DNA from 3 places in the Streptomyces sp. NPDC046308 genome. Region 2 is predicted to be linked to each of the others. Evidence: riboswitches for the same ligand, from Rfam matches in the RefSeq annotation. Region 2 holds a riboswitch; each other region holds the start of a gene.
The links. A riboswitch is a leader RNA that binds a small molecule or an ion and turns the genes downstream of it on or off. The one in region 2 is predicted to bind cyclic di-AMP.
Positions count from the first base shown of each region.

Region 1: linked by a shared signal. The riboswitch ahead of ACZ6JT_RS29300 (M23 family metallopeptidase) and the one ahead of ACZ6JT_RS23820 (transglycosylase family protein) in region 2 are both predicted to bind cyclic di-AMP.
Region 3: linked by a shared signal. The riboswitch ahead of ACZ6JT_RS05445 (M23 family metallopeptidase) and the one ahead of ACZ6JT_RS23820 (transglycosylase family protein) in region 2 are both predicted to bind cyclic di-AMP.

Region 1 covers NZ_JBVJFB010000008.1:308,481-310,734, reverse strand. Annotated here, with positions in the region: gene ACZ6JT_RS29305 (M16 family metallopeptidase) at 1-574, shown strand, start outside; cyclic di-AMP (ydaO/yuaA leader) riboswitch at 792-950, shown strand; gene ACZ6JT_RS29300 (M23 family metallopeptidase) at 964-1,764, shown strand; gene ACZ6JT_RS29295 (GntR family transcriptional regulator) at 1,947-2,254, shown strand, end outside.
Region 2 covers NZ_JBVJFB010000006.1:69,398-71,651, reverse strand. Annotated here, with positions in the region: gene ACZ6JT_RS23825 (transglycosylase family protein) at 1-842, shown strand, start outside; cyclic di-AMP (ydaO/yuaA leader) riboswitch at 1,122-1,294, shown strand; gene ACZ6JT_RS23820 (transglycosylase family protein) at 1,298-1,999, shown strand.
Region 3 covers NZ_JBVJFB010000001.1:1,240,588-1,242,841, forward strand. Annotated here, with positions in the region: gene ACZ6JT_RS05440 (SGNH/GDSL hydrolase family protein) at 1-67, opposite strand, end outside; gene ACZ6JT_RS05445 (M23 family metallopeptidase) at 231-1,262, opposite strand; cyclic di-AMP (ydaO/yuaA leader) riboswitch at 1,265-1,450, opposite strand; gene ACZ6JT_RS05450 (tyrosine-protein phosphatase) at 1,766-2,254, shown strand, end outside.

The DNA of each region.
Region 1 (2,254 bases), on a different contig from region 2:
GATCGGGCCGGACCGCCACGACCAGGTCTGGGCGGCCCAGGTGCTGGGCACGTACTGCCTGGGCGGGACCCTCACCTCCCGCCTGGACAAGGTGCTGCGCGAGGAGAAGGGGTACACCTACGGCGTGCGCGCCTTCGGCCAGGTGCTGCGCTCCACCGCGGACGGCAAGGGCGCCTCGATGCTGGCCATCAGCGGCTCGGTGGACACCCCGAACACCGGTCCGGCGCTGGAGGACCTCTGGAAGGTGCTGCGCACCCTCGCGGAGGACGGTCTGACCGACGCCGAACGCGACGTGGCGGTACAGAACTTGGTGGGCGTGGCCCCGCTGAAGTTCGAGACGGCGGCCTCGGTCGCCGGCACCCTTGCCGACCAGGTCGAGCAGGAGCTGCCGGACGACTACCAGGCGCAGTTGTACGCCCGGCTGGCCGAGACGGGCACCGTGGAGGCGACTTCGGCCGCCGTGAAGGCCTTCCCGGCGGACCGCCTGGTCACGATCCTGGTGGGCGACGCGGCAGTGATCGAGGAGCCGGTGCGCGCCCTCGGGATCGGGGACGTCTCCGTCGTCACCAACTGACCTGTCGGTGACGGCCGGCTGACGGTCGACCGACGGAACGCGCAGGGGCTCTGGCGGGCATATCCGTCGGAGCCCCTTTTGTCCGTTTGGTGGCTAGGTTGCTCGTATGGGGTGTGGCGTACGCAACAAAAAGGCGCGTCTGTTTGGCGATTGACTGATGATCCGCCTAGCGTCGGCCGTGCTGTCCGTCAGTTGTGCCCGCCGCACCCGCGGCACCGGACAGCGATCGCCGAGTCCCCGTCAGGCGCGAGCCTGGGGAGCCGGGGACCCACATGAGTCCCTGGGGTGAATCGGACCCCCTCGCAAGAGGAGGCCCGTAGGAGACCTTCCTGCTCCGAACCCGTCAGCTAACCCGGTAGGCGAGAAGGAAGGAAAGGATCAAACCCTTCATGGCGTTTGGCAGTCGTCCCGCTGGTACCGGTAAGCACCGTGGCTCCAGCCGTCTGAGCAAGAAGACCGCCGGTTACGCCGGTATCGCCGCGATCGCCACCACGGGTGTCGTCGGCTCCCTCGCCGCCCCGGCCTTCGCCGCGGACAATCACAGCAGCTCCGCCCCGGAGAACGGGCTGGGTGCCGTGGTCGTCGCCGAGGACCTCACGGGTGACATCGCCGACCAGGCCGATTCCCAGCAGCGCGCCGCCGAGCACGCCGCCGCCAAGGCGCAGGCGGAGGCGGAGGCCAAGCAGAAGGCCGCCGAGGCCAAGCGCCTCGCCGAGGCCAAGGCGAAGGCCGAGCGCGACGCCGCCGAGCGGGCGGCCCGCGAGGAGGAGCGCAAGCGCCTCAACACCTTCGTCGCCCCGGTCGACGGCTCGTACGTCAGCACCCAGTACCACGCGGGCGGCGGCATGTGGTCCTCCGGCAGCCACACCGGCATCGACTTCCACGCGGCCTCCGGCACCTCGGTCCACGCGGTGGGCTTCGGCACCGTCGTCGAGGCCGGCTGGGGCGGCGCGTACGGCAATAACGTCGTCATCAAGCACAACGACGGCACCTACACCCAGTACGGGCACATGACCTCGCTGAACGTCTCCGTCGGCGAGCAGGTCACCCCGGGTCAGCAGATCGGCCTGTCGGGCTCCACCGGCAACTCCAGCGGCCCGCACCTGCACTTCGAGGCCCGCACGGGCTCGCAGTACGGCTCGGACATCGACCCGATCGCGTACCTGCGTTCGCACGGCGTCAGCCTCTGACCCCGTCCCGCACCTTTTCCGAAGGCCCCGGCTCCCCGAGCCGGGGCCTTCGTGTTGCGTCTCTGTGCAAATGTTTCGCATTTTCGGCCGCTCTCGGAAATTATCGTGTGTTGCAATAGAGTCGCAGCACGCGCATGTGCGTGCGATGGGGCTGGCAGTCGGAAATAGGCGGAGGTTCGGTCTTGCGTATTCCTGCGCACGCGGTATGCACGGCAATCCGCGACGACATCGTCTCCGGGGTGTTCGAGCCGGGCAGCCGGCTGACCGAGGAGGTGCTGGCCCGCCGGTACGGAGTCTCGCGCGTCCCGGTCCGCGAGGCGCTGCGGACCCTGGAGTCCGAGGGCTTCGTGACCACCCGGCGCCACGCGGGGGCCTGCGTGGCCGAGCCGACCGAGCAGGAGGCCGCGGACCTCCTGGAGGTGCGGATGCTCCTGGAGCCCCTGGCGGCCGCCCGGGCCGCCCGGCGGCGCACCGAGGCCCACCTCAAGGT
Region 2 (2,254 bases):
CGTACGGCGGGCTGCAGTTCACCCAGGAGGAGTGGCAGAACGCCGGCGGACTCGACTTCGCCGAGCGGGCCGACCTCGCGAGCCGGTCCCAGCAGATCGCCGTGGCCGAGCGGGTGCTGGCCTCGCAGGGGCCGCAGGCGTGGCCGCTGTGCGCCACCTCGGCCGGACTGGAGCAGCAGGGCCCCGCCGCCAAGGTGGACCCCGGTCTGCCCGGCAGCTCCGGCCCGATCGCCCCCTCGCCCTCCCGCCCGGACAACGCGGTGCCGTCCACCACCGGAGGCGAGCCGGCCAAGGACTTCGGCGCCCCGACCCACGCGGCGCCCAGCCCGACCGGCAGCCCCTTCCTGATCCCCGACGCGCCGTCCGTCGGACTGCCCGTCATGCCGGCGCCGGACGCCCCGACGACGCCTCCCGTCGACCCGTCCCAGCCGACGGTCCCCGGAACCCCGGGCACCACGCCGCTGCCGCCCGTCGACCCGACGGCTCCGACCCTCCCGGTGGACCCCTCGGCGCCCACCACCCCGCCCACGACCGCCCCCGCCACCCCGGGTGCGACGCCGACGGACCCGGCGTCCCCGACCGCCCCGGGCGCCACTCCGGGAGCCTCTCCGACCGAGGGCAGCGGCAAGCACCGCGGGGCGCCCGCGGCCGAGGCCCCCGTCCCGTCTGACGCCGCGTCGGCCCCGACGTACACGGTCCAGGAGGGCGACAGCCTGGCGACCATCGCGGTTGCCAAGGGAGTCAAGGGCGGCTGGAACGGCCTCTACGAGGCCAATGAGCAGGTCATCGGCGAGGACGCCAATCTGATCAAGCCCGGACAGAACCTGGATCTAACCACGTAATAGGGACACTTCAGGCGTCCGGAAAGAACTGATTGTCGGTTATCTGTAAGTGAGACATGCGTCTCTTCCGGTCAACTGGCGTGTCCCGCCCCGGGGCTGCTGCAAACCCCGCCCTCACCTGCGCAAACGTCCTTGCGGACAGCGCAAGTAGGGGCCCTCTCTCCCCGATGTTCCTCGTTGAACATCGGGGAGAGACCTGTCTACCTTCTGATTCGCCCGCCACCGCGGGCTCCTTCGACCGCATCGCCGAATCCTGCCGGCGGACGGGGGGAACAGTCGTCGCGTCAAGCGCCGAAGGCAGGAGCGGGGGAACCAAGGTAGGCGCCGGGAGCGGCCGTTGAGAGACGGTCACGCCACCGGCTAGGGGTCAAGACGTGCGCTAGGTCGCACGGCCGGGCAACTCACTCGCCCGAACCCGACAGCTCACCTCGTAGGCGTCGGTGAGGAGAAAATCCATGCTGCTTTCCGGCAAGGGCAAGCACCGTCGAGCCTCCAAGGCCGTCCGCATCGTCACGCTCGCCGGTGTCGCCGGTGTGGCCGTCGCCGCCCCCCTGATGGCCGCGGGCTCCGCCAGCGCCGCCACCGCGTCCGAGTGGGACAAGGTCGCGCAGTGCGAGTCCGGCGGCAACTGGTCCATCAACACGGGCAACGGCTACTACGGCGGACTGCAGTTCTCGTCCTCGACGTGGGCCGCCTACGGTGGCAAGTCGTACGCCGCGCAGGCCAACCAGGCCTCGAAGTCCCAGCAGATAGCCATCGCCGAGAAGGTCCTCAAGGGCCAGGGCAAGGGCGCCTGGCCGGTCTGCGGCAAGGGTCTGTCGAACTCCTCCTACGCCGGTGGCGGCACGGAGGGCTCGACGCAGAACAAGCCGAAGGCCGACTCGAAGAAGACCGAGACCAAGGTCGCCCCGAAGGCCACGCCGAAGAAGGAGACCAAGCGCTCCGAGGCCCCGACCACCCGCTCCGAGCGCCCCGCGGCCCCCGAGGCCCCGAAGACCGGCAACGGCTCGTACGAGGTCAAGTCGGGCGACACCCTGGGCACCATCGCCGAGGCCAACGGCGTCAAGGGCGGCTGGGAGAAGCTCTTCGAGCTGAACAAGGACATCGTCTCGGACGCCGACCTGATCTTCCCGGGTCAGAAGCTGAAGCTCAGCTGAACACTGCGGCAATAGCCGCAGGAGCGTACGCAACGCACAGTGTTCCCCCCGCCCGGCGCGTCTCCCCCCACGCGCCGGGCGGTGGTGTGCGTACCGGATGACGGGCGACGATCCGGAGACCTATGTCCCGGAAGAGGGGTATTCGGCCCCTTTTTCGTCCCAGGGGTCGGGCGGTCGGCCGGTCGAGTGCCCCGGGCCGGTTAGGCTCTAAGCGGCAAGGCCGTCCCCCGGCCTGACACGCCACCGCACACCCAG
Region 3 (2,254 bases), on a different contig from region 2:
CGGTGAAGCTGTCCCCGATCGCCGCGTACGAGCCGATGGTCTTGAGTTTCGTCGTCGTCGCTGCCACGAGAACCCATACTTCACTCCCGTAACCAACCTACGCCAACGTAATGAGGGGTTGACGGACCGTGATCTGTACCACGTGGGGGATAAGGAATAAGTACACGTGAGGCCGGGACCCCCCTCGGGTCCCGGCCTCACGTGTGTCCCTGCGCCGACGGCGGGTGCCGTCAGATGGTCACGCCCTTCGAGCGGAGGTAGGCCAGCGGGTCGATGTCGGAGCCGTACGAGGGGCCCGTGCGGATCTCGAAGTGGAGGTGCGGGCCGGTGGAGTTGCCCGTGGAGCCGGAGAGGCCGAGGGTCTGCCCGGCGGTGACGCTCTGGCCGGAGGAGACGGACAGCTGGGACAGGTGGGCGTACTGGGAGTACTTGCCGTCCGCGTGCCGGATGACGACCTCGTTGCCGTACGAGCCGCCCCAGCCGGCGGAGACGACGGTGCCCGCGCCGACGGCCCTGACGGTGCTGCCGGAGCTCGCGATGAAGTCCACGCCGGTGTGGTAGCCGGAGGACCACATGCTGCCCGCGGCCTTGTACTGGGTCGAGACGCCGGTGCGGGCGAGCGGGGCGACGAAGCCGGAGGCCGACTGCTGCGCGGCGGGTGCCCCGGCCTCGGAGTCCTGCTGCGCGGGGGCGGCCTTGGCGGCCGGCTTCGGCGCCGGCTTCGGCGCCGCCTCGGGGGCGGACTCCGGAGCGGCCTCGGCCTCCGCCTCCGCCTCGGGGGCGGCCTCGGGGGCGGCGTCGGGGGCGGCCTCGGGGGCGGCCTCGGGGGCGGCCTCGGGGGCGGCGTCGGGGGCGGCGTCCACCGGGTCCACCCCGCCCGGACCGCCGAGGTGCAGCTTCAGGCCGGGGTGGATCAGCGACGGGTTGCCGCCGACCGCCTCCCGGTTGTCGGCGTACAGCTGCTCCCAGCCACCGGAGAGATGGCGCTCGGCGGCGATCACGGAGAGGCAGTCACCCGGCACGACCGTGTAGACGCTCGGGGCGGCCTGCACGGCGGCGACGGGCGCGGCCTGCAGCGCGACGGGGACCTGAGGAGCCACCGCGGGGGCCACCGCGGTCGCCGCGGCCGGGGCGCCGGCCGCCTGTGCGCCCGCGGCGCCCATCAGCGGCAGCGCGAGGGCCGCGCCACCGGTGCCTGCGACGGCGAAACCGCGCGATATCGAAAGGGACTTGGGACGGCGGTGCTTACCCTTTGCAGGCATGGCGAATTCCTCTCCGGCGCCTGCGAGGTGAGCTGTCGGGTTCGGACTGGAGATGTCCGGCCGTACATGCACTGGACACGTACGTCTTCACCCCGAGCCGTCCCGGCGAAAGATCTCCGAAAAGATCTCCGGGACAGCGGCCTACCTGGTTCCCCCGCTCCTGCCGCGCGAATAGTCGGGTGCGGTTTCCGGGCGGCGGCAGGATTCGGCGATCCACCCGGATCGATCGCGAAGGTAAACCCTTGCGACGGCGGGGAACAAGCCACGAATTTCCTGACGGAATCACAGGAATGAGAAATCGGCTGAATTCTGGTCACCCTGCGTCCATTAGTCGCCGTCAACAACCGCTCCGACGCGGCCATTCGGCCTTCGTGATCAGGCACTCACGGTCACCGTATGATCTGGCTCACGGGGACGTGCCCGATCTCGCCTCCGGATATGGCAAGTTGGCGCCAAACAGCTCAATTCGGACAGAAATCTCACCACGAAGCGGAGGAGTTCCCGTGACCCAGCAGATACAGGAGCCGGAGCTGACCGGAGTGCGCAATTTCCGTGATGTGGGCGGATTGCCGACTTCTGATGGTCGAAGGGTCAGGACGGGACGACTGTTCCGAAGCGGACATCTCGCACATGCCACTGAAACCGATGCAGAATTCCTCGCCTCGCTCGGCCTCCACACCGTCTTCGACTTCCGCAACGCCGCCGACCACGCGCTGGAGGGGCCGGACGTGGAACTGCCCGGGGTACGGAACGTGAACATCCCGCTCTCGGATCCGGCCGACGGCAAGGAGTTCTGGCGGCTGGTGCGCGAGGGCGACCTCGACCAGCTGCGCACGATCCTGGGCGACGGCAGGGCCGCGGCCCGGATGACGAATTCCTACCGCAGGATCATCGAGCAGCGCACGGCCGAGCACAGCCGGGTCGTGCACGCGCTCGCCGAGGACAGCGTCCCGGCCCTCCTGCACTGCGCGGCCGGCAAGGACCGGGCCGGC